4 regions of the Bradyrhizobium sp. CCGB20 genome follow, and region 1 is predicted to be linked to each of the others. Evidence: predicted binding sites of a transcription regulator. Region 1 holds the regulator's gene; each other region holds the start of a gene.
What was found. Region 1 encodes LexA, which represses DNA repair genes until DNA is damaged. Its sites were predicted from a motif close to TGTTCNNNNTGTGTTCNG; they were not measured.
Positions count from the first base shown of each region.

Region 2: NLM15_RS23120 (single-stranded DNA-binding protein) is a predicted target of LexA. The motif match lies at 4,354-4,371, and genes of this name have one in related genera.
Region 3: ruvC (crossover junction endodeoxyribonuclease RuvC) is a predicted target of LexA. The motif match lies at 4,303-4,320, and genes of this name have one in related genera.
Region 4: NLM15_RS39115 (ribonuclease T2) is a predicted target of LexA. The motif match lies at 5,586-5,603, and genes of this name have one in related genera.

Region 1 covers NZ_JANADN010000001.1:5,151,661-5,158,902, forward strand. Annotated here, with positions in the region: gene NLM15_RS23805 (S41 family peptidase) at 1-1,006, opposite strand, end outside; gene NLM15_RS23810 (alpha-hydroxy acid oxidase) at 1,314-2,447, shown strand; gene NLM15_RS23815 (HAD family phosphatase) at 2,461-3,087, shown strand; gene NLM15_RS23820 (hypothetical protein) at 3,252-3,446, shown strand; gene glp (gephyrin-like molybdotransferase Glp) at 3,678-4,889, shown strand; gene lexA (transcriptional repressor LexA) at 5,066-5,767, shown strand; gene NLM15_RS23835 (hypothetical protein) at 5,978-6,178, shown strand; gene NLM15_RS23840 (hypothetical protein) at 6,370-6,804, shown strand; gene NLM15_RS23845 (GAF domain-containing protein) at 7,028-7,242, shown strand, end outside.
Region 2 covers NZ_JANADN010000001.1:5,002,233-5,009,474, forward strand. Annotated here, with positions in the region: gene gyrA (DNA gyrase subunit A) at 1-2,505, opposite strand, end outside; gene NLM15_RS23110 (DUF2306 domain-containing protein) at 2,698-3,096, opposite strand; gene NLM15_RS23115 (low molecular weight protein tyrosine phosphatase family protein) at 3,353-3,703, shown strand; gene NLM15_RS23120 (single-stranded DNA-binding protein) at 3,700-4,200, opposite strand; gene NLM15_RS23125 (outer membrane protein) at 4,649-5,428, shown strand; gene NLM15_RS23130 (outer membrane protein) at 5,666-6,355, shown strand; gene NLM15_RS23135 (outer membrane protein) at 6,561-7,242, shown strand, end outside.
Region 3 covers NZ_JANADN010000001.1:1,258,135-1,265,376, reverse strand. Annotated here, with positions in the region: gene NLM15_RS05860 (metallophosphoesterase) at 1-812, opposite strand, end outside; gene NLM15_RS05855 (DUF6869 domain-containing protein) at 918-1,829, opposite strand; gene ruvB (Holliday junction branch migration DNA helicase RuvB) at 1,945-2,982, opposite strand; gene ruvA (Holliday junction branch migration protein RuvA) at 3,131-3,748, opposite strand; gene ruvC (crossover junction endodeoxyribonuclease RuvC) at 3,745-4,272, opposite strand; gene NLM15_RS05835 (YebC/PmpR family DNA-binding transcriptional regulator) at 4,485-5,231, opposite strand; gene NLM15_RS05830 (methyl-accepting chemotaxis protein) at 5,440-7,188, shown strand.
Region 4 covers NZ_JANADN010000001.1:8,306,277-8,313,518, reverse strand. Annotated here, with positions in the region: gene pgsA (CDP-diacylglycerol--glycerol-3-phosphate 3-phosphatidyltransferase) at 1-239, opposite strand, end outside; gene uvrC (excinuclease ABC subunit UvrC) at 337-2,400, opposite strand; gene NLM15_RS39130 (outer membrane protein) at 2,653-3,273, shown strand; gene NLM15_RS39125 (cold-shock protein) at 3,359-3,574, opposite strand; gene NLM15_RS39120 (23S rRNA (adenine(2030)-N(6))-methyltransferase RlmJ) at 3,825-4,685, opposite strand; gene NLM15_RS39115 (ribonuclease T2) at 4,845-5,540, opposite strand; gene NLM15_RS39110 (hypothetical protein) at 5,669-6,079, opposite strand; gene NLM15_RS39105 (hypothetical protein) at 6,313-6,618, shown strand; gene NLM15_RS39100 (DUF3617 family protein) at 6,660-7,190, shown strand.

The DNA of each region.
Region 1 (7,242 bases):
GCGGAATGATGGTCTGCACCGAGCCCTTGCCGAACGAGCGCGTGCCGATGATGGTCGCGCGCTTGTGGTCATGCAGCGCGCCGGCCACGATCTCCGAGGCCGAAGCCGAGCCGCCATTGACCAGCACGACCAGCGGCTTGCCCTTGGTGAGGTCGCCACCATGCGCGGTGAAGCGCTGGGTCTCTTCCGGATTGCGGCCGCGGGTCGAGACGACCTCGCCGCGCTGCAGGAATGCGCTGGACACCGAGACGGCCTGGTCGAGCAATCCGCCCGGATTGTTGCGCAGGTCCATCACATAGCCGACGAGCTTCTCCGGCGGGACGTCCCTGGAGATCGAGGCGATCGCCTTCTTCAGGCCGTCGGTGGTCTGCTCGTTGAACGAGGTGACGCGGATATAGCCGATGTCGCCGTTCTCGACGTGGAAGCGAACCGGACGCACATGGATGATCTCGCGCTTGATCGCGACGTCGAGCGGGGCGTCAGCACCCTTGCGCACGATGGTGAGCTTGGTCTGGGTATCGACTGGCCCCTTCATCTTGTTGACGGCCTGCTCCAGCGTCATGCCCTGCACGGCATCGCCGTCGATCTTGCTGATGAGGTCGCCGGACATGATGCCGGCCTTGGACGCCGGCGTGTCGTCGATCGGCGAGACGACCTTCACCAGGCCCTCCTCCATCGTGACCTCGATGCCGAGCCCGCCGAACTCGCCGGAGGTGGTCTCCTGCATCTCGGTCCAGGCCTTGTCGTTCATGTAGCGTGAATGCGGATCGAGCGAGGTCACCATGCCGGTGATCGCGCCCTCGATCAGCTTGGAATTGTCGGGCTTCTCGACATAGCTCGCCTTCACCCGCTCGAACACTTCGCCGAACAAATTGAGCCGGGAATAGGCATCATCCGCGCGCGCCGCCGCCCGTGCCGCCCATACTCCGCCGTGCGGGCTCGCTACCAGAAGGGTCAGACACGCTCCCGTGAGCGCGCCCAGGGGGAACAGCAGGTTTTTCCGCATGGATAGGCTGGCCTTCTTGCTCGGAGCTTTGCTTTGGGCTTGGGAAGCGCCATGCAAATGGCGATCCAGCCCGCTGTTCACAATACCATTCGGGTTTCTTCAAGGCCGGGACGCCGCGCTGGCCGGTACACTGTAAAAATCCCTTCGCTCTGGCCTAAACTTTTGGCAACGTTCCGAAACCGTTTCGCGCAAGGCGGGAATCGGCCGGCCCGCCCACGCCTCGCAGCTATGCGATTTTAGGATGGTTTTGGAGGGCCGGACGCGATAGGCGATGACAACAAGACTTCAAATTCTCGGGAGGACAACAATGAATGACGCGCCCCGCATCCGGCCGGAAAGGAACGTCGAACTCGGCGCCAGCAACGAGCCGTTCCAGAACCTGCACGAATTCATCCGGAAGGCGCGCATCAACCTGAACCAGAACGCCTGGGATTATATCGTTGGCGCCGCCGAGACCGAGACCACGATGCGCCGCAACCGCATGGCGCTGGACGAGATCGCCTTCCGGCCGCGCGTGCTGCGCGACGTCCGCGAGGTCGACGGCTCGGTCGAGCTGTTCGGGCGCAGGATGCGGCTACCGGTGGTGCTGGCCCCTGTCGGTGCACTGGAGATCTTCGATCCGGATGGTGCGGCGAGCGTCGCGCGCGCGTGCGGCACTTTCGGTGCGGCGCACATGCTGAGCTCGGTGTCCGAGCCCGGCCTGGAGAAGACCGCCAAGGCCGCCCCTGATGCGCTGCGGCTCTATCAACTTTATGTGCGCGGTGACGACGACTTCGTCGCCGATGTCGTCGCGAGGAGCGAGAAGAACGCCTACGCCGCCTTCTGCCTGACCGTCGACACCGCCCATTACAGCCGTCGCGAACGTGACATTGCCAAGCGCTATGTTCGCGAGAGCCGCCTGCGCGCCACCGGCGGCGACTACCAGAAGGGCCTGGAGTGGCGGACCGTGAAGATGGTCAAGGACAAGTTCAAGATCCCGCTCATCCTGAAGGGCATCGCCACCGCCGAGGACGCCCAGATCGCGGTCGATCACGGCGTCGAGTGGATCTACGTCTCCAACCATGGCGGCCGCCAGCTCGACCACGGCCGCGGCGCCATGCACGTGCTGCCCGAGATCGTCGACGCCGTGAAGGGCCGCGCCAAGATCATGGTCGATGGCGGCTTCTGCCGCGGCACCGACATCGTCAAGGCGATCGCGGCGGGCGCAGACATGGTCGGCATCGGCCGGCTGCAATGCTGGGCGCTGGCGGCGGCCGGCGAAGCCGGCGTGACGCGGATGCTGGAGCTCCTGGAGGACGAGGTGCTGCGCTGCCTCGGCCTTCTGGGCGCGACCTCCTTCGCCGAGGTCAACAAGTCCTGCCTGCATCAGGCGACCGCGACCAATGCGCCGAGCGTCTTCAGCGCGTTCCCGCTGTTCGACCACGACCCGTATCGATACTGAGCGAAAGGATGCAATGAGCTCGCTCTCCCCCGGCAGCGCGGATGCGCTCTTGTTCGATCTCGGGCGCGTGGTGCTCGACATCGATTTCTCCAAGGCGATCGCCTGCTGGGCGGGACATGCCGGCTGCAAGCCCGAGGCCATCGTCGCGCGCTATGTGCGGGACAGCGAAGCCTACCGGCTGCACGAGGTCGGCAAGATCAGCGACGAGGCCTATTTTGACTCGCTGCGCGTCTCGCTCGGGATCGGCATTTCGGACGCACAATTCCTGGAGGGGTGGAACGCGATCTTCGCCGGCGAGATGCCCGACATCGCCGAGTTGCTGCCGCGCGCGGCAAAGCAGATGCCGGTCTACGCCTTCTCCAACACCAACCGGCCGCATGTCGACCATTTCTCGAAGGAATATGCCGGCCTGCTCGGACATTTCCGCGAGCTGTACCTGTCGTCCAGCATCGGCCTGCGCAAACCGGATGTGGAGGCTTTCGACCATGTCGTGGCCGCGATCGGCGTGCCGGCGAACCGTATCGTGTTCTTCGACGATCTTGCCGAGAACATCGAGGGAGCGCGGTCCAGCGGGCTGACCACGGTGCACGTGACCACGCCCCGCGACGTCGGGAACGCCCTCAAGGCGCTCGGAATTTGATCCCGGGCCGGCGGCTACACGCCGCGAACCAGGCGTATCCGGAGCCTATTTTGCCCGGGGAGAGGAACCGAAGCCCTTTGTATATTTTTATACAGAGTTCCCGGAACGAACGCCTGCCTCAGGACTCATGACTCCGTTGGGAATTCTACATCGGACTTATCGTCGTGTTGGGCAAAACCTACCTCACCAAGCAGGCCTCTCTGCTGATGAAATTCGCCAGGACCACATCGGATTCTGAGCTTTCCGCCAAGCTGATCAGCAAGGCCGCCGACCTGAAATCCCAGGCCGACCCGTTGCCTGACAAGGATCAGGGCTCCGCGGCGCCGGATGTCAGTCCGTACAAGCAGCCGGGGACCTGACCGATGCTGGCCGTGGCTCTCGTCATTCTCGTCCTCGCCATGGCCATCCTCATACCGGTCTGTCTTGCCTTCCGGATCATGCCGCGGCGGACTTGACGTCTGCCCATCGCTGCAGAGCGGATGACGCAGGATAAATCATCCTGTGCGGCCGCTGCTTTGCCTCCGCGCGCGCGCTCGGCTAAGACTCTCGCCGCCGATTTGCCCGAACGGGCACAGCTGGAGTTTTCACCCGTGGCCCTGATGCCGGTTTCCGACGCGCTTGCCGCGGTGCTGGCGGGTGCAGAGCCGCTGCCTGAAGAGATGATCGCGCTCGACGCAGCCTTCCACCGCGTGCTCGCCCGCGACGTCGCGGCGCGGCGCACGCAGCCACCCCAGGCCATGTCGGCAATGGACGGCTATGCAGTGCGGGCGGCCGATGCGGCGAAGATCGATGCCGCGCTCACCGTGATCGGCGAGGTCGCGGCGGGCCGGCCGTTTGCGGGAACGGTGGGCGCCGGCGAAGCGGTGCGGATCTTCACCGGCGGCGTCGTTCCCGATGGCGCGGACGCGGTCGTGATTCAGGAGGACACGGTTGCGGATGGCAAGCGCATCACGATCACGGAAGCGGCCGTTACCGGGCGGCACATCCGCCCCGCTGGCGTCGATTTTCGCGAGGGCGACGTGCTGCTGCGCGAGGGCACCCGGCTGACCGAGCGCGATCTGGCACTCGCTGCCGGGATGAATCACCCTCGACTGCCCGTCCGCCGCCGCCCGAAGGTCGCGATCCTCGCCACCGGTGACGAGCTGGTGATGCCCGGCACGACGCCCGGCCACGGCCAGATCGTCTATTCCAACGGCTATGCCCTGCACGCGCTCGCCCGCAGCGAGGGCGCCGACACCACCGACCTCGGTATCGCCGCCGACACGCTGGCGGCCACCACGGCCGGCATCCGCCGCGCGCGCGCGAGCGGCGCCGACATCCTGATCACGACCGGCGGCGCCTCGGTCGGCGACCACGATCTGGTCCAGCAGGCGCTGCGGGACGAAGGCATCTCGATGGCGTTCTGGAAGATCGCGATGCGGCCGGGCAAACCGATGATGAACGGGCGGCTCGGCGCGATGCGTGTGATCGGCCTGCCCGGCAATCCCGTGTCATCCTACGTTTGCGGATTCCTGTTCATGGTGCCGCTGATTCGCGCGCTCGCGGGCCGTTCGGCGATTCATCATCGCCGCGAACGCGCGGTGCTCGGCCGCGACGTCGGCGCCAACGACCAGCGCGAGGATTATCTGCGCGCGCGCCTGGAGCTGCGCGACGACGGCACGCTCACGGCCGTTCCCGTCAACCATCAGGATTCCTCGCTGCTTGCGAATCTCGCTGCGGCACAGGCACTTCTCGTGCGCCCGCCGTTCGCGCCGAAGGCCGAAGCCGGCACGCCTTGCGAGGTGCTGCGGCTGCCCGTCTGAGCGCTTCGTTCGCGTGCGTTCCGCGAAGTTTGTGGCGTTCACGGTAAATTAAGCAGTTGCGGAACATGTATCGAACATATAGTGTCCGTTCATGATTTGTTTCGAGCATGCAGCGACTTATCGCTGAATTCAGCGTCTCGGAATCGAACGACATCAACCGGGGGATTTTGGTCGAGATGTTAACGCGCAAACAATACGAGCTCCTGCGGTTCATCAGCGAGCGACTGAAGGAAAGCGGCGTGCCGCCCTCCTTCGACGAGATGAAGGACGCGCTCGACCTGCGCTCGAAGTCGGGTATCCACCGCCTGATCACCGCGCTCGAGGAGCGCGGCTTCATCCGGCGCCTGCCCAACCGCGCCCGCGCCATCGAGGTGATCAAGCTGCCCGAGCTTCAGGCCGCCGCCGGCAGCCGCCGCGGCTTCACGCCGAGCGTCATCGAAGGCAATCTGGGCAAGGTGCGCACGACGTCCAGCCCGCCGGCGGACGACGGCGAGCGCCCCGTTGCGGTGCCCGTGATGGGCCGCATCGCGGCCGGCACGCCGATCGAGGCCCTGCAGACCCGCAGCCACACCATCAGCGTACCGCCCGACATGCTCGGCTCGGGCGAGCATTACGCGCTCGAAGTGCGCGGCGATTCGATGGTCGAGGCCGGCATTCTCGACGGCGACATGGCGCTGATCCAGCGCAACGAGAGCGCCGATACCGGCGACATCGTGGTGGCGCTGATCGACGACGAGGAAGCAACCCTGAAGCGCTTCCGCCGCCGCGGCGCCTCGATCGCGCTCGAGCCCGCCAATGCAGCCTATGAGGTCCGCATCCTGCCGCCCAACCGGGTGAAGATCCAGGGTAAGCTGATCGGGCTGTACCGGAAGTACTGAGACCGGACGTCCTGCTATCGGTGATTTGGCGCCTCTCGCGCACTTTTCGATCGGCATCGCCGATCCGGCATTGGAGCGGACGATTGTCCGCTTCCGCTGGATAGTCTTTCTGGTTTCGCGCAGATTATCCGGCCCCTCCTCCGGCGCTACATCCTCGGCACGTCGCACGAAGCAGCATTGCTTCGCGCCCTCTGGGTTCGAGGAGAAGTCATGCGCAAGATCATTCTGGGCACAGTCGCCGCGGCGCTGATCGCAGCATCAGCGTCGCAGGCCTTCGCCGCGCAATCGCAACACCATGTCCGCAAGGACGCCGCTGCGGGTAAGCAAGTCCGGAATGCCCCCAACGCCGTCGCGCAATCGTCGCGGCCGGACTGGCCGTATTCCGGCTGGTCGGCGCCGGCAGGGCGCTGACACACACGTCCGGAATGCGCGGGAGCAGGCTTTGTTCCTCATGGAGCCGGAAAAGATAATGTGATCGCGGCCTGCGGCGGCGAGCCGCAGATTTGCCTACAAGCGGGCAGACGCTAACATGCTTCCACTCTGATAGAGGCCTGCGCCTCGAGAAGAGACGCGGGTCGCTATCCCTGCAAGAGGAGCACCCGATGTGTGACTACAGCCTGCATGCCGTCGCGTCGCGTCCTGCTGAAGTCGGCGAGACGGTCGTCACGACAACCTTCCGCGGCACCTCGACGCGCGGTTTTGCCTCCGCGGCCGATCCGACCGTCGCGGTCTGCCTGCTGCCGGGAACGGAGCTCGCCTTCGCCGACAACGTCCGCTACGACAATCGCTGGATCTGGACGCGGACCGTGAACTCGCGCGTCGGCAAGTTCGGCAAGATCGATCCGCACATTCCCGATCGCCATCATGATGCGATCGAATTCCCCGACGGCAAATACGTGTTGGTGACGCAGCTTGTCGAAGGCCAGCGCGCGACAGTGCTGCAACTGCCGGTGACCCAGCCGGTCGGCGAGCGTGAGCACAAGCCGCAGATCACCGCCGAAAGCCGGCCGACCATCACCCGCCTGCCGATCGGCTGACACAGCCATCCCGGCCGGCGGGTCGGGCCAGGATTGAAATTGCCATCGCCGGCCGAGGCCGGCGAGATGGTATCGCTTGCATTCCGCGAAGCTCCATTGGACGGACCAAGCCGCTCCGCCTCCCCACCGCACGAAGTTTGCGCTGTCCTGCCTGAATTTTGAACGTCCGTTCCGCAGCCAAATGGCCGATGCTTGGTGCGGCTTGAGACGGCGGACACGTTCGATGAAGACCTTCATTCGCGTCGTTGAACTCTGGGTGCCCGACCGCACGCGCATGCGGCTGGAATTCGGCGGCGGCCTCTACGGCGAAGGCCTGTCCGCGTTCAGGGCCGTGAGCGAAGGTCTGCACTTCGGATATGATGAGGGGCTTCCGGGCAAGGCCTGGGCCAGCGGCCACCCCGTGATCCTCACCAAATTCGCCAACTCCTATTTCAAGAG
Region 2 (7,242 bases), 150 kb from region 1:
GCCGGTGGTGCGGTACTCGTAGGACGAGGTCCGCTTGCCATAGCCGTTGACGGAGACGGTCAGCACGATTTGCTCGGCTGCCGACATCTCGGCATAGCGCTCCTGGGTGAGCTGGAAGTTGCCGGAGGTCTCTTCCGCCTCGGTATCCACCGCAGGCTCCTCGGCCGCGGCCTCGCCGGCCACCGCGCGACGCATCTTCAGATACGCCGAGCGCTCGTCGGACGTGGTCTCGACATGGCGCAAGATCGACATCGAGATGACCTTGTCATCTTCAAGCGAAATGCCTCGAACGCCCATCGAGGTTCGACCGCCGAAGACCCGAACACCGTGCTCCTTGATCTCGCCATCCTTGTCAGGTCGAGGGTCACTGACCCGGAAGCGGATGCACTGGCCGGCGGCCGTGGTCAGCAGCACGTCGTCATGCTCGGTGCAGATCTGCACGTCGACGATCGCCTCGCCCTCGTCGAGCTTCATGGCGATGATGCCGGAGCGGCGGACATCGACGAAGTCGGACAGCTTGTTGCGCCGGACGTTGCCGCCCGTCGTGGCGAACATCACGTCGAGATTGCCCCAGGTGGACTCGTCCTCGGGCAGCGGCATGATCGTGGTGATGCGCTCGCCCTGCTCCAGCGGCAGGATGTTGATCATCGCCTTGCCACGCGCGTTCGGCGCGGCCATCGGCAGGCGCCAGACCTTCTCCTTGTAGACCTGGCCGCGGGACGAGAAGAACAGCACCGGGGTATGAGTCGATGCGACAAAGAGCCGGCTGACAAAATCCTCGTCGCGGGTCTGCATGCCGGCGCGGCCCTTGCCGCCGCGGCGCTGCGCCCGATAGGCCGACAGCGGCACGCGCTTGACGTAGCCGGCGTGAGAGACGGTGACCACCATGTCCTCGCGCTGGATCAGGTCCTCGTCCTCGACCTCGCCTTCCTGCTCGATGATGACGGTGCGGCGCGGCGTGGCGAACTCGGCCTTCACCTCGGCGAGCTCGGTCTTGATGATGCCCAGCACGCGGGCGCGCGAGCGCAGGATGTCGAGATAATCGGCGATCTCGCCGGCGAGCTTGTCGAGCTCGTCGCGGATTTCGTCGCGGCCAAGTGCAGTGAGGCGCTGAAGACGCAGATCGAGAATGGCCCTCGCCTGCTCCATCGACAGCCGGATCGTGCCGTCCTCGCTGATGCGGTGGCGGGGATCGTCGATCAGCGTCAGCATGTCCTCGACATCCCGGGCCGGCCAGTCGCGCGACATCAGGGTGTCGCGGGCCGTGGTCGGGTCGGGCGAGGTCCGGATGACACGGATCATCTCGTCGATATTGGCGACCGCGATCGCCAGGCCGACCAAAATATGCGCGCGATCGCGCGCCTTGGCGAGCAGGTACTTGGTGCGCCGCGTGACGACGCGCTCACGGAAGTCGACGAAGATCGCCAGCAGATCCTTCAGATGCATGATCCGCGGACGGCCGCTGTCGAGCGCAACCATGTTGACGCCGAAGCTCGTCTGCAGCGGCGTGAACCGGTACAGCTGGTTCAGCACCACATCAGGCACGGCGTCGCGCTTCAATTCGATGACGACGCGGTAGCCTTCGCGGTCGGATTCATCGCGCAGGTCGCCGATACCCTCGATCTTCTTTTCCTTGACCAGCTCGGCGATGCGCTCGACCATCGTCGCCTTGTTCACCTGGTAGGGAATCTCGGTGATGATGATCGCCTCGCGCTCCTTGCGGATGGTCTCGATCGCGACCTTGCCGCGCATGACGATCGAGCCGCGGCCGAGGTGATAGGCGGCGCGGATGCCCTGCCGTCCGAGGATGACGCCGCCGGTCGGGAAATCCGGTCCCGGCACGATGTTGATGAGCTCGTCGATGGTGAGCGCAGGGTTGTCGATCAACGCGACGCAGGCGTCGATGACCTCGCCGAGATTGTGCGGCGGGATGTTGGTCGCCATGCCGACCGCGATGCCGCCCGCGCCGTTGACGAGGAGGTTCGGGAACTTGGCCGGCAGGACCGACGGCTCGGTTTCGTTGTTGTCGTAGTTCGGCTGGAAGTCGACGGTGTCCTTATCGATGTCGGCCAGCAGCGCCAACGCCGACTTCGTCAGTCGCGCTTCGGTGTATCGATAGGCCGCCGGGGGATCGCCGTCGACCGAGCCGAAATTGCCCTGGCCGTCGATGAGCGGCACGCGCATCGAGAAGTCCTGCGCCATGCGGACCATGGCGTCGTAGATCGACTGGTCGCCGTGCGGGTGATACTTACCGATGACGTCGCCGACCACGCGCGCCGACTTGACGTACTTCTTGTCAGGCGTGTGCCCCTGCTCGTTCATCGAGTAGAGGATGCGGCGATGAACCGGCTTCAACCCGTCGCGCGCATCGGGCAGCGCACGCGCCACGATCACGCTCATCGCGTAATCGAGGTAGGACTTCTTCATCTCCTCGTAGATGGAAACGGGACGAATGTCCGAGGGTTGCGCCGGCTGGTCGCCGGGCTTGTTGTCGTCGTCAGCCAAGGGGAAATCCGGTGAGGTTTTATCTGGGAATCATATAGCGCATCGGCTCCCTGATAACCACCCTTGCGAGGGTCTCGGGAAGCGCTTTTTCCCTTCGTTTTTTCATGGACTTACCGGGCTGTCAGGAGGCTGTTCCCGGGGGCCGTTTTGGGTGCCAGGGACACTGCCGCGGGAAGCCGAATTCAGCCATCGCTATGGCCCGAAGACCACCGCATGCATGAGCCGGCCAGGCACGAAGGTGAACAGGCCGGCAATCACGAGAGCGCCGAAGAAAATCGAGATCATCGTGATCTTGTGGCGGCGGACATTGCGGGCTCGGGCCGCCACCACGCCGGACACCAGCATCACCAGCGCGAAGATCGAGAGCAGATGGATCGGCCCCCATGGCCCGACCAGCCGGATCCCGTGGATCCAGAACGAGCTGATCGCCACGACAAGCATCAGCACGACCCAGACCCAGCCAAGCGCCCGGTGCGGCAGCGTCCCCTTGGGCGCGGCGAGCTGGACGATCCCCAGGACGAACGCAGCCATGGCCGCGAAGGCGTGCAGCGGAATGGCCGGAGCGGCCTCAAGCAGCGGCGTAAAGCTCATACGGCGTCCTCCGGTCCGTGGGAGCCCGACCACGGGAACAGGATTAACCATTCACATCGCGCGCCGTCAAAGCTCAAGCGACACGTGAGCAAGGCCGGAAAAGCCGAACCTTCCCCGTCAGCTGACTAGAGATCCTGTCGCTTCACGCGAGCAGACTGATCCAAGGAGCGAGCGCTCCGAGCTCGGGATGTCCCAGAGTCCACCGACGATCAGAAGGTGTGTATGTAGGTCCCCGCTCGTTCTCCTGGAGCCAGAAGTGACCAACGTCCTGTTCGTCTGCAGCGCCAATCGCCTTCGCAGCCCGACCGCCGAACAAGTCTTTTCGACCTGGCCGGGGATCGAGACCGATTCGGCAGGCATCTCAAACGGCGCGGACGTGTTGCTGTCTTCCGAACAGGTCGCGTGGGCCGATATCATCTTCGTCATGGAGAAGGCCCACCGCAACAAGCTGAACCGGAAATTCCGATCCAACTTGAATGGCAAGCGGGTCATCTGCCTCGACATCCCGGACGACTACGAGTTCATGGACCCCATGTTGGTCCGGATACTCGAAAGCCGCGTGGGCCGTTTCCTGTCACGACCCGCGTCCGCTCCTCCCGAACCTTAGAACGGGATATCGTCGTCCATGTCGCTGTTGCGGCCACCACCGCCGCCGCCGGCGGCAACGGCACGGCGCGGTGCGCTGCTGACGGGACCGGAGGAGCCGAAATCGCCGCCCGGCTCGTCGCCGAAGCTACCGCCTCCACCGCCGCCGCGGCCGTCGAGCATCGTCAGCGTCGAGTTGAAGCCCTGGAGCACGACCTCGGTGGAGTACTTCTCGACGCCGCTCTGGTCGGTCCATTTGCGGGTCTGGAGTGCGCCCTCGATGTAAACCTTCGCGCCCTTCTTCAGGTACTGCTCGGCGACCTTGCAGAGCCCTTCATTGAAGATCACGACGCGATGCCACTCGGTCTTTTCCTTGCGCTCGCCGCTGTTCTTGTCGCGCCAGGTTTCCGAGGTGGCGATGCTCAGATTCGCGATCGGCCGCCCGTCCTGGGTCCGGCGGATTTCGGGATCCTTGCCGAGATTTCCAACCAGAATGACCTTGTTGACGCTTCCCGCCATCGCCGCTCTCCACTCCAAATGCCACTGAATTCAAAGGCCGACCCCGCGCCCGCGAAGCTCTGTCGCCCTGTTGAGGCGACCGTATACGCTTGCGAGGGCTGACCAGCCCGGTACCCCTCAACTTATCCCCACATATAGCACTGACCCGCGGCGCGTTCCAGATTTGTTCTTCTCGCTGATCCAGGCGCAATGCGGAATTGGGTGGGCTCTGATCTGCAACCAGATACCGGCGCGATGAATGGAACCCTTTCGGGTTCCCGGGAATAGGAAAAAACTCTTAACATTCATCAAGTTGCGGCGCTTCAGCCGGCTCGCGACTGTTGCATTTCGGAGACGGACTCTGCCTCCCGGCTCAGCTACGCTCGCCTTGGAATTGATTCATATGGGCGTCGCGCCTGATCAACCGCTTCGGGGAATTTAAGAAGCGGACGAAACTGGGGAGACTGCAATGAATAAGATCTTGATTGGTACAATCGGTGCAATCGCGTTGGGCCTCTCGGCGCCCGCAAGCGCAGCAGATCTCGCTGCGCGTCCCTACACCAAGGCTCCACCACCGATGGTCGCTACCATCTACGACTGGAGCGGCTTCTACCTCGGCATCAACGGCGGCGGCGGCACCAGTCACAAGTGCTGGGACTTCGTCACGCCCGTAACCGGCACTCTGCTCGGCGAAGGATGCCACAACGCCACCGGCGGCACGGTCGGTGGCCAGGTCGGCTACCGCTGGCAGTCTGCCAATTGGGTGTTCGGCTTCGAAGGCCAGGGCAACTGGGCCGATTTCTCCGGCGACAATATCAGTACGACCTTGTTCGGCACGGGTCTTCGCGATCGGTCCAAGATCAACGCCTTCGGCCTGATTACCGGCCAGGTCGGCTATGCCTGGAACAACGTCCTCGTCTACGTGAAGGGCGGCGGCGCCGTCGTCAGCGATCGCTACCGCAGCTACGACACCGTCACCGGCCTCGAATTCGATCGGGCCAACGAGACCCGTTGGGGCGGCACCGTCGGTGCAGGCGTCGAGTTCGGATTCGCGCCGAACTGGACCGTGGGCTTCGAGTACGATCACATCTTCCTCGGCAATCGCACCATCGGCTTCAGCGGTTCTGGCAACTTCCTGATCGCCCCGCTCGGCGTCGCCACACGCTCTGAGCGCATCAGCCAGGACGTCGATATCGGTCTGGTCCGCCTGAATTATCGCTTTGGTGGCCCGATGATCGCGAGGTACTAACCTCTCTGATCCCACTCGAGAATTCAAAGGCCGGCCTCGCGCCGGCCTTTTTGCTGAGCGCAGGCGAACAGGAACTATACGTCAGCGATTGTTACGTTTTGCAATTATTGTGACTTTTGGGAGACACAACTTGCGGCTTTGTTGGTGTAAGCACGACGTCAGTTGGACCACAGCGTCTAATGTCCTTCCGGCGCACGGAGGGCAAAAATAGAAACCGGGACTGGGATTACGTTGAAAATGAAGAAGGTTTTGTTGGCTTCGGCCTGTTTGTTCGCTCTCGCCGCTCCGGCTTCGGCCGCTGATCTCGCGGCGCGCCCCTACACCAAGGCTCCGGTGGCTGTGGCCTCGGTCTACAACTGGACCGGCTTCTACCTCGGTATCGTCGGTGGCGGCGCCTGGGAAAACGGTTCCGGCGACCCGAAGATGAAGGGTGGCTTCGTCGGTGGCACCGCCGGCTACAACTGGCAGACCGGCAATGTCGTGTTCGGCATCGAGGCCGACGGCACCTGGGCTGATGTCAGCGCTTCGGCCACGGGCCCCGTCGCCGTCCCCGGCTTCGGCATTGTCAGCACCACCCTGAGCTCGAAGACCGACGCGATGGGCACCGTGCGCGGCCGCATCGGCTGGGCCGTCAACAACGTGCTGTTCTACGGCACCGGCGGTTACGCCTGGATCGACAACAAGCTCACCGTCAGCGCGCTCGGCGTGAGCATCTCCGACAGCAAGTGGCACTCGGGCTGGACCGTCGGCGCCGGCGTCGAAGCTTTCTTCGCTCCGCAGTGGTCGGTCAAGGGCGAGTACCTCTATCGCAGCCTCGGCGGCGAGACCTACTTCTCGGGCGCCCTGCCCACCGGCACGCTCAACTTCCACACCGTGCAGGTCGGCGTGAACTATCACTTCGGGGGCCCGGTGGTCGCGAAGTACTAAGCTTCGCCCCAACGCCATCGCGTTACGAAAGGCCGGCCTTGTGCCGGCCTTTTTGTTTTTGACCGGTTGTTTCGACCGGCGGCTTCACCTTGGCCTGCGGACAAAGTTCCATTTTTGGTGGGCTGTGGCTCGCCGGTGACAGACTGTCGCACCTCAAAGGTTGTAGGAAAGATCACGATCAACTGTGGGCTCGGGGGAGACCGCCTTGAAGACATTCGTGCTTGCCGCCGTCAGCGCTCTCGTGATGACAACCTCTGTTTCAGCGGCCGATCTGGCGGCCCGCCCCTACACCAAGGCCCCCGTCTCGGTTGCAGCCATCTACGATTGGAGCGGCTTCTACATCGGCGCCAACGGCGGTGGCGGCTGGAGCCACAAGTGCTGGGACATCGTCACCAACATCCTCGGTGCGCCGGTCACTCCCCCCGCATCCGAGGGCTGCCACACCGCGACCGGCGGCGTGGCCGGCGGCCAAATAGGCTTCCGCTGGCAATCATCTGAATGGGTGTTCGGCCTCGAGGGCCAGGGCGACTGGGCCCATCTCAGCGGCTCCAATGGCCCGAGCCTGGCTGCCGGCGGCGTCGGCTCCGACCGCACGAAGATCAACGCGTTCGGTCTCATCACCGGCCAGGTCGGCTACGCCTGGAGCAACGTGCTGTTCTACGCGAAGGGTGGCGCGATGGTTGTGAGCGACCGATACGAGGGCTTCACCACCGCCACGGGCGTCGTGTTCGACAGGGCGAACGAAACGCGCTGGGGCGGAGCAGTTGGCGCTGGCCTCGATTTCGGCGTAACGCCCAACGTCGTGGTCGGCGTCGATTATGTGCACGGCTTCATGGGATCGCGCGACAACAGCTTTACGTTCAACAACGGCACGTTCTCGCGCACCG
Region 3 (7,242 bases), 3.9 Mb from region 1:
AGGTCGCATTTCAGCCGGAAATGACCGTAGGCGAGCCTGATGCCGTGCTTCGGCGAAACCGCCGGCGACCAGCCAAGCAAGCGGATCTGGCCGCCATGGGTGTGGCCGGACAGTTGCAGCGCGACGCGCGCGGGCACGCGCAGCGCGACATCGGGCTCGTGCGCGAGCAGGATCACCGGCGCGTCGTCGGTGACCTTTGCCAGCGTGCCCGCAAGATCGTCGGCGCCGAACCGTTGCACGCGGCCAAAGCGTTTCGCCGGAAAATAGGCGAGCTGATCGCCGAGGCCGGCAAGCCAGAAGGAACGGCCGTCCTTGGTTAACCGCACGGCGTCGTTCTCGTAGACAGGGATGCCGGCCGCCTCCAGTGCGCGATGGGCAACGGTCGGCCCGTGGCCGGCCTGCTGCACGGTCCTGTCGTCCCAATAATCGTGATTGCCCATGACCGCATGGACGCCCAGCGGCGCCTTGAGGCCGGCCAGCACCCTGGCCCATTCGCTCGACGGAATGATGCGCGAGACCCGGTGAAGACCTGCGACATAGTCGCCGAGCAGCACGATGATGTCAGCTTTCAGCGCATTGGTGCGGTCGACGATGGACTCGATCCGCTCCAGCGACATCCAGGGATCGCAGGCATGGATGTCGGTAACGACGGCGATCTTCAGCGGAAAATCCGCCGGCCATTGCCGCGGGGTCGGATGATAGCGGGTGACGCGGAGCCGCAGCGGCTCGACGCCGACGCCATAGGCCGCGCTCGAGACGCCGAGCGCCGACAGGGCGCCGATGGAGCGGATGAGATGACGACGCGTGATCATGGAAGCTCGATCGTGATGCGGCCTGTTGATGCGGTTCGATTGAAGCGGAATTGGGGTCCGCTCGTGCAGACGGTCTGCATTCACGTGCAGAATTCTGCATAAAGGTTACCACCGGCTCTCGCCGACCAGTGCGTTCAGTCGCGCCTTCAATTCGTCGGGCGCGCGATGGTACCAGACGCCGCCAAGCAGGTCGCGAAAGCGGGCGTCGGCGCGCGCCTCGCGCTCGATGCGGTCGATCGTCCCGACGCTGATCACGTCTTCGAGGGGACCTGCGGCCAGCAGCGACAGCAGCACCGGATTGGACTCGATCTTCAGGATCTGAAGGATCAGGTCGATCATCCTGTCGGGATCGTCCTCGCGCAGGTCGCGCTCGAAATCCATGATCGCGAACAGGTTGTCGTCCTGGTCGCGTTCGGACCTGGAATATTGCTCGACCCAGGCGCGGGCGAGCTCGGCAACCGACATGCTGGCGCAATCGATCGGCTCACGAGGCGTCCGCTGCGCCAGATGGTCGGCATGCCATGCCTCGCTGTCGGCCAGTCCCGCTATGCGCGACATCAGGGGATCGTCTGGCCCGACATGCACACCGCCAAGCAGCCAGCGCAGCCGGTCATTGTGTCCGGCCTCCTGCTCGACGCGCGCCATCATCTCCGCGCCATGCGCGTAGAACAGCGCCAGCAGGAACTTGTCGTTGAGCTGCATCACCGTCGGCTTGTCGGCCTCGGTCCTCAGCACCTCCAGCACGAGATCGAGCGCTGCCTGCGGCCTACGATGCGGCAGATGATCGAAATAGAGTTTGATGGCCCAGATGCTGCCGACCTGGTCGCGGCGGCTGACCCGCTGAAGCGCACACCACATCGATGCCAGTTCGCCGAGCGGCATCGGATCCAGGAACGCCTCGGTCTCGTCGGGCGTGCGCAGCTGCGGCTCTGCCGCGATAGTCGCGAGCAATGTCGCGTCCGTCTGCCCGACGTCCGTCTGCCCCGTGTCTTCCTGCCCCAAGTCTTCCTGCCCCATGTCTTCCCACTCCAATGTCGTTTCGCTCCGGTCATCGTGCGCGCGCGGCGATCCCGATCGCCGCGCGTTCGCATTAGTGACGGAGTGAAACGCGTGGGTTCACCGACTGCTTCTGTCAGTCGTCCTCGGGCTCGTCCGAGCCGAACAGGCCGAACTGTGTCGCCGCATCGCGCGAGGGCTCGGCAATGCCGAGATGGCGGAAAGCGTGCGAGGTGAGCAGGCGGCCGCGCGGGGTGCGCTGGAGATAGCCGCACTGGATCAAATAGGGCTCGATGATGTCCTCGATCGCATCGCGCGGCTCGGACAAAGCGGCGGCCATCGTCTCGACGCCGACCGGACCGCCGCCGTAGTTCATCGCGATGGTCGTGAGATAGCGGCGATCCATGGCGTCGAGGCCGGCAGCGTCGACCTCGAGCGCGCTCAGTGCGTGGTCGGCAATCTTGCGGTCGATCGAGGCGGCATCGGCGGCGGAGGCGAAATCGCGCACGCGCCTGAGCAGGCGGCCGGCAATACGCGGCGTGCCGCGGGCGCGGCGCGCGATCTCGTTGGCGCCATCAGTGCTCATGCCGACATTGAGCACGCGCGCACCGCGGGTGACGATGCTCTCCAGCTCTTCGATGGTGTAGAAATTGAGCCGGACGGGAATGCCGAAACGGTCGCGCAAGGGATTGGTGAGCAGGCCCGCGCGCGTGGTGGCGCCGACCAGGGTGAATTTCGACAGCTCGATCTTCACCGAGCGCGCCGCCGGGCCTTCACCGATGATCAGGTCGAGCTGAAAATCCTCCATCGCGGGATAGAGCACCTCTTCCACCGCCGGACTGAGGCGATGGATCTCGTCGATGAAGAGCACGTCGCGCTCCTCGAGATTGGTGAGCAGGGCGGCGAGATCGCCGGCCTTGGCGATCACCGGGCCTGAGGTGGCGCGAAAGCCGACGCCGAGCTCCTTGGCCACGATCTGCGCCAGCGTGGTCTTGCCGAGGCCCGGCGGACCGACGAACAGCACATGATCCAGCGCCTCGCCGCGCTTGCGCGCCGCCTCGATGAAGATCGAGAGATTCTTGCGCGCCTGCTGCTGGCCGACGAAGTCGGACAACGATTGCGGTCGCAGCGCGGTGTCGCCGACATCGTCGCTGCGACGCTCGGGCGAGACCATGCGATTGGCCTTGGGGTCGCTCACTTGGCGAGCTCCTCGTAGGGTGGGCAAAGGCGCCCTTCGCGCCGTGCCCACCATGTCTCCGATCGCTCGAAGATGGTGGGCACGCTTCGCTTTGCCCACCCTACGAGACTGACGATTGCCGCGCTCACTTCGCGAGCTCCTTCAGGCCGAGGCGGATGAGCTGCGCCGTCTCGGCGCCTTCACCCGCGCTGCGCGAGGCTGATGCAATGGCCGCAGCCGCCTGCGGCTGGCCGTAGCCGAGATTGACCAGCGCGGAGATCGCATCCGCGACCGGGCGCGGCGCGCGCTGGTCGTCGACGGCGCCGGCGAGATGCACGACGGCGGGATCGACATTGGCGAAAGCCGGCGCCTTGTCCTTCAACTCGGTGACGATGCGCTCGGCGACCTTGGGGCCGACGCCGGGCGTGCGCGCCACCGCGGCCTTGTCGCGCAGCGCGATGGCGTTGGCGAGATCGGAAGGCGCCAGCGTGCCGAGCACGGCGAGCGCGACCTTGGCGCCGACACCCTGGACGGTCTGGAGCAGCCGAAACCATTCGCGCTCCTGGTCGGTGCGGAAGCCGAACAGCTTTATCGCGTCCTCGCGGACATAGGTCTCGATCGACAGCACGGCCGCTTCGCCGGGCGAGGGCAGATGCTGGAGCGTGCGCGTCGAGCAATGCACCTGATAGCCAACGCCGCCGACGTCGAGGATCACGAAATCCTCGCCGTAGGAATCGATCAGGCCCTTGAGCTTGCCGATCATAACCCCGCCACCTTCAGCCTGAGCGCGGTGCTCTGGCGGTGATGGGCGTGAGTGATGGCGATGGCGAGCGCGTCGGCAGCGTCGGCTGACGGCGGCTCGGCCTTGGGCAGCAATATCTTCAGCATCATCGCGATCTGGTGCTTGTCGGCGTGGCCGGCGCCGACCACCGTCTTCTTGACCTGGTTCGGCGCGTATTCGGCAACACTGATGCCGAACATCGCGGGCGCCAGCATGGCGACGCCGCGAGCCTGGCCGAGCTTCAGCGTCGCAACGCCGTCCTTGTTCACAAAAGTCTGCTCGACCGCGGCTTCCATCGGCTGGTGACCGGACAGGACGGCGGCGAGCCCTTCATGGATCGCGAGCAGCCGGCTCGCCAGCGGCAGATCGTCCGGCGGTTCCACCGACCCGCAGGCGACGTAGATCAAACGATTGCCCTCAGCCTCGATCACGCCCCAGCCGGTGCGGCGCAGGCCGGGGTCGATGCCGATGATGCGAACGGGGCCACGAATCGGGAGCGCAGTCATGGGCCAGTGATAGCGGCTGGCTGCCAGGAGCGAAACAGAAACAGAACGGAAGTAACAGGGGAAGTGGGGGCCCCGTGCCCCGGGCGCGGCGCAGCGCGAAGCGGTGCGTTGCAGAACCGGGGCCCACATCGCCGATGGCACACGATGCACCATGGGTCCCGGCTCTGCGCAGCAGCGTTTCACGCTGGAGCGCGTCCGGGACACGCGCTGCCCTACCCGCCCATCTTCGCGACCAGCGCGTCGGACACCTCGAAATTGGCGTAGACGTTCTGGACGTCGTCGTGCTCGTTGAGCAAATCCATCAGCTTCAAAAGCTTCTCGCCGGTCTCGTCGTCGACCGCGACCGTGTTCTGCGGCTTCCAGATCAGAGCGGCCTTGCGCGGCTCGCCGAACTTGGCTTCCAGCGCCTTGGCGACGTCGCGATAACCTTCGGTCGAGGCGTAGATCTCGTGGCCGCCTTCGCTCGAGATCACGTCGTCGGCGCCGGCCTCGATCGCGGCATCCAGCACGGCGTCGTCTGAGGCGACGCTGCGGTCGTATTCGATGATGCCGGTGCGGTCGAACATGAAGGAGACCGAGCCGGTTTCGCCGAGATTGCCGCCCGACTTGGTGAAGAAGGAGCGGATGTCGGAGGCGGCGCGGTTGCGGTTGTCGGTCAGCGCTTCGACGATGACGGCGACGCCGCCGGGGCCGTAACCCTCGTAGCGGATCTCGTCATAGTTCTCGCCCTCATTGCCGAGCGCCTTCTTGACCGCGCGCTCGATATTGTCCTTCGGCATGTTCTCCTGGCGCGCCGCGATGATGGCCGCGCGCAGGCGCGGGTTCATGTTGGGATCGGGCGTCCCCAGCTTGGCCGCGACGGTGATTTCCCGCGCCAGCTTGCCGAACAGCTTCGACTTCTGCGCATCCTGCCGCCCCTTGCGGTGCATGATGTTCTTGAATTGGGAATGTCCGGCCATGCGTGGTCTCTCGGGGTCTCTTGGAATCGTCCGCCAACGAGGATGGGAAGCGCGGCGTTATAGGCCGCCCACCCACCGGAATGAAAGGGGCTCTACGACTTTAAGGTAATACCGTAGTCCAGGTGCCCGGAAGTCAGGCACTGTTAACCCTGATTTCATTCCGGCTTGCGAAAATAGCGTCCGCCCGTCCCCCGACAAGAGTGACCTGATGGCGTTCGCATTATTTCGGAAGCGTCTGCCGGATACGGCCGCGCCCGTGGCACCCCCACAGGCTGCGCAGTCGCCGGCCGATCCCGCGCTCGCCCCGGCCGCCGAGGGCGATTCCGCCAGGGAAATCCTGGAACTGTTGGAACTCGAGCTCGGCGCCATGATCCGCCAGCTCGAGCGCGCCGCCAATTCGGTGGCCGGCGGCGCGGAGGCCACCGCGGCAACGCTCGCAGATATTCGTGAGCGCACCGACGCCCTCACGGGCCGCACCAACGCCGCGCAATCGACCGCCTCCACCTTTGCCCATGCCGCCGACAAGTTCACCCAGTCCGCGCAAGGCATCGGCGCGCAGGTGCGCGAGGCCGGCAAGCTTGCCGACGAAGCCAGCGCCGCGGCGCAGGAAGCCCGCGCCAATGTCGACCGCCTGCGCGAGTCCTCCGCCGCCATCGGCAATGTGGTCAATCTGATCGCGCAGATCGCGCGGCAGACGACGCTCCTCGCACTCAACTCGACCATCGAGGCCGCACGTGCAGGTGCGGCCGGCAAGGGCTTTGCGGTCGTCGCGACCGAAGTGAAGGCGCTCGCGGTGCAGACGCAAGGAGCCACCGAAGAGATCACCCGGAAGATCGACGCGCTCCAGCGCGACGCCGCCGGGTCGGCCGATGCCGTCCACCGCATCTCGCAGGCGATCGAGGCGATCCGCCCGGTGTTCGACACCGTCAACGGCGCGGTCGCCGAGCAGAACGCGACCACGAACGAGGTGTCCGGCAACGCGACGAGCGCGTCGGAATTCATCATCTCGGTCAGCGAGAGCGCGGCCGAGATCGATGCCGCGACCAAGGCCGCCGAGACCCACGGCGAGAACGTCGCCAGCGCCGGCAAGGCCGTCACCACCTTCGCGCAGAAGCTGAAATCGCGCTGCGCGGTGCTGCTCCGCCAGAGCGAGCACGACGACCGCCGCAAGACCGAGCGGCTGCCCTGTCATCTCAAGCTCGAAACCGCGCGTGGCGTGCTGCCGGTCTATGAAATCTCGATGGACGGCGTGCTGATCGGCGGCGCGGATGCGGCGAAGCTGGCCACACAGGCTGTCATCGACGGCACGCTCGAAGACGTCGGCGCCTGCCGCCTGCGCGTGATCGAGCAGTCCAAGGCCGGCGCCCGCGCACAGTTCGTCGGCCCCAATGCCGCTCTGGCTGAGAAGATCGAAGACAGGCTCTGGTCGATCCACGAGGAGAACACCGAGTTCGTCACCCGCGCCATGGAGGCGGGCACCGCGCTGACCCGGATCTTCGAGCAGGCGGTCACGCGCGGCGAGGTCAGGATCGACGACCTCTTCGACACCGACTATGCGGAGATCGCCGGCACCAATCCGCAACAATACCGCACGAAATATCTGGACTGGGCCGACCGCGCGCTGCCGCCGTTCCAGGAAGCCTTTCTCGCCAAGGAACCGCGCATGGCATTCTGCGCCATGGTCGACCGCAATGGCTTCCTGCCGGTGCACAACAAGATCTATTCGCATCCGCAGCGGCCGGGCGACGCTGCATGGAACACCGCCAACTGCCGCAACCGGCGCATCTTCAACGATCCGGCGGGGTTGGCGGCCGCGCGCAACCTGCGCTCGTATCTGGTCCAGAGCTATGCGCGGGACATGGGCAACGGCAACACCGTGATGATGCGCGAGATCGACGTTCCGATCCGCGTGCAGGGGCGGCACTGGGGTGGATTTCGCACGGCCTACAAGCTGTAGTGCACGCTCAGGCAAGACGCCGACGCGCGAATCACCTTCTTGAATAAAATTGGA
Region 4 (7,242 bases), 3.2 Mb from region 1:
CGGCCGAACGCGGATTGCTGATTCCAGATCCGCGCGTAATAGCCGTCGAGGTAGTCGGTGACCGCGGCCGCGATGAAAATGGCGACCGCGACCCAGCGCAGCCACAGCGGGCCGTCCATGATCGACTGGGCATAGATGCACCCGACCACGACCGGGATCGCGGCGATCCGGCCATAGGTCAGGATGTTCGGGAGGGACATCGCGCGGCTGGTCGTCCCTCGTGTCGTGGCGATGTTCATCCGTCCTACCAATACCGCTGGTGCCCTAAGGTCAACCGTCCCATCCCCACACATGGGGTGTGGGAGACGACGACCATATGACCCCGCCCCCTTTAGTTCATCCCGGCTGGGGATGGAAATACTCGAAAATCCTGCGGGCGCTCTCCGCACTTACCCCCGGAACCTTGCCGAGATCGGCGATCGAGGCCCGCTCGATCTCCTTCAGGGTTCCGAAATGATGCAGCAAGGCACGTTTGCGTGACGGGCCGATGCCCGGAATCTCCTGCAAACCGGCCTCGCGGATGTCCTTCTTGCGCAGCTTGCGGTGCGAGCCGATGACGAAGCGGTGGGCCTCGTCGCGCAGGCGCTGGATGAAATAGAGCACCGGATCGCGCGGCTCCAGCTTGATCGCCTCGCGCTCCGGCATGAACAGGGTTTCGCGGCCGGCATCCCGGTCCGGTCCCTTGGCGACCGACATCAGCGACACCTGGGTCAGGCCGAGATTGGTAAAGATCTCCCTGACGGCGTTGAGCTGGCCGCGGCCGCCGTCGATGATCACGAGGTCCGGCCATTGCGGGAAGTCGTCCTCCCTGGCCTTGGCCGCACTCTCCTCCGGCGGATTGATCAGGCGCTTGAAGCGGCGCTCCAGCACCTCGCGCATCATGCCGTAATCGTCGCCCGGGGTCAGCCCTTCCGACTTGATGTTGAACTTGCGGTACTGGTTCTTCACGAAGCCATCGGGGCCGGCGACGATCATGGCGCCGACCGCGTTGGTGCCCTGGATATGGCTGTTGTCGTAGACCTCGATGCGCTTGGGCGCGTGGGGCAGGGCCAGCGTCGTCGCCATGGCGTCGAGCAGGCGGCTCTGGGTCGCGGTGTCCGCGAGCTTGCGGCCGAGCGCCTCGCGCGCATTGGTCAGCGCGTGGGCGACCAGCTCCTTCTTCTCGCCGCGCTTGGGCGCCGTGACCTCGATCTTGTGGCCGGCCTTGATCGACAGCGCATTGGCGAGCAGCTCGCTCTCCTCGATCTCGTGCGAGAGCAGGATGTTCTTCGGCGGCGGCTTGTCGTCGTAGAACTGGGCGAGGAAGGACCCCAGCACTTCCTCCGGCGTAAACGTCTTCTCCGCGCGCGGGAAATAGGCGCGGTTGCCCCAGTTCTGTCCGGTGCGGAAGAAGAACACTTCGACGCAGGAGAAGCCGCCCTCCTGATGGATGGCGAACACGTCGGCTTCTTCCACCGTGCGTGGATTGATGCCCTGCTGCGACTGGATCGCCGACAACGCGGCAAGGCGGTCGCGGTAGAGCGCCGCGCGCTCGAATTCGAGCTCGCCGGACGCCTTCTCCATCTCGCCGGCAAGCTCCTGCTTCACCGCATGGCTCTTGCCGGAGAGGAAGTCGGTCGCCTCGCGCACCAGCGTCGTATAGCCGGGGAAGTCGATCTCGCGGGTGCAGGGGCCGGCGCAGCGGCGGATCTGGTAGAGCAGGCAGGGCCGCGAGCGGCTCTCGAAGAAGGAGTCCGTGCAGGAGCGGATCAGGAACGCGCGCTGCAAGGCGGTGATGGTGCGGTTGACGGCGCCGGCGGAGGCGAACGGGCCGAAATAGCGCCCGGGCCGGGTCTGCGCGCCGCGGTGCTTCAGGATCTGCGGCGCCCAATGATCGCCGGTGATCAGGATGTAGGGAAACGACTTGTCGTCGCGCAGCTGCACGTTGAAGCGCGGCCGCAGCTGCTTGATGAGGTTGGCTTCCAGCAGCAGCGCTTCGGTCTCGGTGTTGGTCGAGACGATCTCCACGGTCACCGTGGCGGCGATCATGCGCAGGATGCGCGCCGGCTGCGGCGCGCTCTGGCGCGCATAGTTTGACAGGCGCTTTTTGACGTTCTTGGCCTTGCCGACATAGAGCACGTCGGCATTCGCATTGAGCATGCGATAGACGCCGGGCGAGGTGGGGGCAAGGCGGACCGCGCGCTCGATCGCCTCATGGCCGGTCGCCAGCGGCTCCTCGCCGACCGCGCCGCTCTCCTCCAGGATGTCAGGCAACAGCGCATCGTCCTCGTCCTCGCCCGCGGTGGTGGCGGGATCGAGGTCCGGCGGCGCCAGGCTCTCCGGCGGGGCGTCGGTCGCCGTGGCGCGCGGCGGTTTGCGCGCCCGTGCGTCGTCCGGATTGTCGGTGGAATCGTGAACCATGGTGCGAATTTAGGCGCTGGGAGCGCCGATTTGAAGTTCCGGACATGCCGCACACACAGGATGGCGGCGCAGTTCCCGGTAACGCTTGCTTAAGCCTGTTAACAGCGCGGTAACCCGGCTTAACAGGCCTTTAACTTAAAACTCTCGATAAATCTTACGCGAAAAAGTGGTGGTTCCGTAACCATGCGGTTTTGCCTCGCGCGGCTGCGCGGGCATCGCGCGCGGTGACGGCAGTTTGCGTTGGAGAGTGGGATGAAGAGGTTCGTCGTGGGCGCAGCCGCGTTGGTTGCAGCCGGCTGGACAGCTTCGGCAGAGGCCGCCGATCTCTATGGCCAGCGGGCGCCCTATACGGTCAATCAGCCGCTCAACGCGTATAGCTGGGCCGGTCCCTATCTCGGCGGCAACATCGGCTACGAATGGGGCTCCGTCAGCAATAGTCCCGTAAAACCCTCCGGCTTCGTCGGTGGTGTGCAGGCCGGCTACAATTTCCAGAACGGGCCGTGGGTGTTCGGCGTCGAGGGCGACATCCAGGCCGCCGGTGCCGACGACACCTTTGCGCCGTGGAAGTTCTCCAATCCCTGGTTCGGCACGCTGCGCGGACGCGCCGGCTATGCCTTCAGCAATGTGCTGTTCTACGGCACCGCCGGCCTCGCCTTCGGCGAACTGCGCGCGCAGACATTCGGCTGGACGGAGTCGCACACCAGCGCAGGCTGGACCATCGGTGCCGGCGCGGAAGTCGGCTTCGCGCCGAACTGGAGCGCCAAGCTCGAATATCTCTACATCGATCTGTCGACGAGCCAGTTTGCAATTACAGGCGTGTCAAACGGCTACAGCGCCAGCGTTGTGCGCGCAGGCGTGAACTATCACTTCTGATAGCTGAAGAAGAAAATACCGGACAACAACCTCCCGGCCGCTCGCGGCCGGGATTTTTTTCGCCAGGTGTTTTGCGTCAGGCCGGCTAGGCAAGGATGACTAAATTGACCGCCTTCGGTCCCTTGCCCTTCTTGTCGGGCTCGACTTCGAAAGTAATACGCTGTCCTTCGGCAAGATCCTTCAGTCCCGCACGCTCCACAGCAGTAATATGTACGAAGACGTCACGACCACCGTCGTCCGGCTTGATGAATCCGTAGCCGCGTTCGCCGTTGAAAAATTTAACCGTTCCCGTCATGGCCATCGGGAAACTCCCCCTCATTGCTCCTCCGTCGCGACGCAGACACACGTCACGACATGACCGGGCCTTACGAAGCCCGGGAGCTGGCCATCCTTGGGCGGACCTTTCGGTCCGTTGGATCTTTCTTAGGGCCTTCACTCCGCCGCAACCATTCGCGGAAGCGGAACGTAAAGCCAGTCACGCAAACAGCATAATACGGTTCTCGGCGGATTGACTACCGCCCCTGCATATTTTTCCCAAGAATGCCGGGGTGTTACAGCCTCGGCACCTCTAATCGGAATCTGGCAGCGCCGCCCTGTCCGAGCGGTATTTCCAGCTCGGGCAGGATCGTCTTGAGCTCGCCCTGCAGCGTGTACGGCGGATTGACGATCAGCAGTCCGGTTGAGGTGAGGGCTGCACCATCGAGCTGCGGCGCCACGCTGAATTCGAGTCGCAGGCATTTTCCCGGTGGTTTTGCTGCAGCTGCGAGCCGCGCGACCGTCTGCACCAGCGTGTCGGTCGCGCGCCGGTTCTTGGCCGGATACCAGATTACATAGATACCGGTCGGCCATTTCGCGAAAGCCGTCGAGAATGTTTCGCCGAGCTTTTCGAACTCATCCTTCGCTTCGAACGGCGGATCGATCAGCACGAGGCCGCGCCGTTCCTTCGGCGGCACGAAGGCCGGCAGCGCCACCCAGCCGTCGAGATCGACCACGCGCGCCTGTTCGTCGCGGCGCAACACGTCGATCAGTGCCTTGCGCGCCTTCGGCTCGAGCTCGCAGGCAACGAGGCGATCCTGCGGCCGCAGCAGGCCGCGCGCGATCAGTGGCGAGCCCGGATAGGCCTTGAGCTCGCCCTTTGGATTGAAGGCGCGGACGATGTCGAGATAAGGCTTGACCAGCGCCACACTCTCGTTCGACAGGCGCGCCTGCATCAGCCGCGCGATGCCGGTCAGCCATTCGCCGCTACGGCGCGCCTCGTCGCCTTCGAGATCGTAGAGACCGGCGCCGGCATGGGTGTCGATGACACGGAATGCCCCCGGCTTGTCCTGGAGGTAGGTAATGATGCGCGCGAGCACGATGTGCTTGATGACATCGGTGAAGCTGCCGGCGTGGAAGGCGTGGCGGTAGTTCATGGGACAGGACTACGTTGTTTTGCGCGATCCTACCCACTTGTCATCGCGAGCGCGGCGAAGCAATCCAGAATCCATCCGCGGCAGCAGTCCGGATTGCTTCGCGGAGCCTGTCATCGGGCGGCGCTTCGCGCGGACCCGGTGGCTCGCACTGACGGAAACCTATCCGCCCCTGATCGGCGGCATCGTCACCTGGTCGCGGCGGCAGGCGCGGCGCTCGATCTCCTCGCAGGCCCGGAATTGCAGGTCCTTGCTGAGGCAGATGCGGACCTCGGAGAGCCGGGTCCGGTTGCAAGTGACCGAGATGGCCGCGCTGCTCAGGCCTGCATTGGCTTTGATGAAGGCTTCCTCCACCTCGCCCGGTGCCACGGTCCTGGCCTGCGACAGTTCGAGAAATTCCGCCGGGATCTTGATCGCGGCGCGCGCCTTGCGGATCGTCTCGAAATAATTGCGGCTATCGAGCCCGGAGCAGGTGCCGTGCTTGTCCCACTCGTTGAAGATCAGGCCCGGCGCCGGCATCAGGTCGAGCATCGAGGAGACGATGTTGCGGTTCAGGCGCGGCGACGGCCGCTGGCAATATTCCGGGAAGCCATTTTCATATTGCGGCCACAGCCCGTGCACCACGAACGCGTAGGGCCGCCCGCTGCACTGCATCTGCGAGCGACCGCCGCGCTCGGACGCCTCCTCGCAGAACGAGGGCGACCATGACAGCGACAGCACATAGAAATCGAACTCGCCGGGCGCGTTCTGCCGCTTGTCCTGGGCCTTCGCGCCGCCAGCCAGCCCGGCGGCAAGAACCAGGGGGAGGGTCAGTGAGATCACGAGACGGGAGAACGAATGCAATCTAAAATGAAACATGGCGACGCCCCTCAACTAGACTGTGTAACCAGCCTAGCAGGCAACAAGAACATTTCAAGAACAAAATTCGGACGCAGCCGGTCGCCCTGATCGGTCCGAATCAGGGCTTCTCGATCGAAACGTGTCGATCAAGGCCTGGCGGCGCGGCAGGCCGGATTGTAGGCCCAGTTGCGGTCGAGCCCGACCACGCACCATTCGACGCCATTGCCGTAGCTCGCGAAGCCGCCATCCTCGATGATCGAGAAATGCACCTTGCGCACCTTGCCGTCACTGAGCATGGCCTCGCCGGTGCAATAGCGACGCGGGATGTTGTCGGACTGCCAGGGCCGGAACGCGATCTCGCGAACGGCGGCGAAGCCGGTGATCTTCAACGAGGAATTCCAGAACGAGCTTTCCTTCTCCCAGAACTGGGTGGCGATCGTCGGCAGCGCCTTGTCGCAATCGACGACGGCGCCGTCATAGCGCGGCCCGTTCAGCCAGAAGTTCAGTTCCAGCGGATTGGCGGCCCTGGCCTCACCGAGCGACAACGCTCCGAACATGAGACCGAGCACGGCGGCAAAGCGGAGCGATTTCAGGGGGAGGGCGCGCATGGGCAATCCGGACAGCATGATCTGCGAGGGTCGGACGGTGCCGCGAAGGGACCGGGAGGTCAAGTGCAGCGCGGCAACACTTGGCCAAGAGTTGACCGTAACGTCGCAGCTGACGGGACTTCAGTTCTTTTCACGGGCATCCCGGCACCGTAAACTGGTGCCAACCAATTGGAGTAACGGGAATGCGAATCATTGCGGCCGCGAGCCTTCTCGCCAGCCTGGTTGTCTCGGGTATGATGGCGAGCCAGCCGGCGCGCGCTGACATCCTTCCGGTGCCGCCGTTCAAGGGCAACGACACCGGCGGCATCATCGCCTATTCGATGGCGACGCAGGCCGATGCCCGTCAGGTCGCGGTCGATCATTGCGCGCGCTACGGCAAGGTCGTGAAATTCCTGGCGGTGCAGGCCTATGAGGGCGGCTACATCTCGTTCTCCTGCCGCTGGGTGCCCTATGGCGCCGCCAACCAGCCGATCCGCACGCTCTACTGAGGCGCTTTCGTAACGCCACCTCTCAGCCGGGAGCCTCCCACATGACGCGCAAACTCGCTTTGCTCGGCTCGGCCCTTTGCCTTGTCTTGTCGGCAGGGGCGGCCTGCGCCGACGATCTGCCGGTGCGCAAGGCGGGTCTTTGGGAAATGAAGATGGTCAGGACCGGCACGCCCGTGCCCGAGATGACCATGCAGCACTGCACCGACGAGACCGTCGACAAGGAGATGAGCAACAACGTCTCCCCGATGGCCAAGCAGATCTGCGCCAAGCAGGACATCAAGAAGACCGCGACCGGCTATGTCAGCGATTCCGAGTGCAACGTTGCCGGCATCAGCACGACCTCGCATGCCGAGATCACGGGCGATTTCAACTCGGCCTATACGGTGAAGACCTCGTCCCATGCGCAAGGCGGCGCCGCCGGTGCGGCGGGCCGCGATACCACCGTGACTCTCGAAGCCAAGTGGTTGGGAGCCTGCAAGCCGGACCAGAAGCCCGGCGACATCGTGATGCCCGGCGGCTTCAAGATGAACGTGCGCGACATCGACAAGCTGAAGGCGCTGCTGCCGAAGTAGGCGAGATCGTCGCCCGGGATGAACTTTCCCCTCTCCCCTGTGGGAGAGGGTG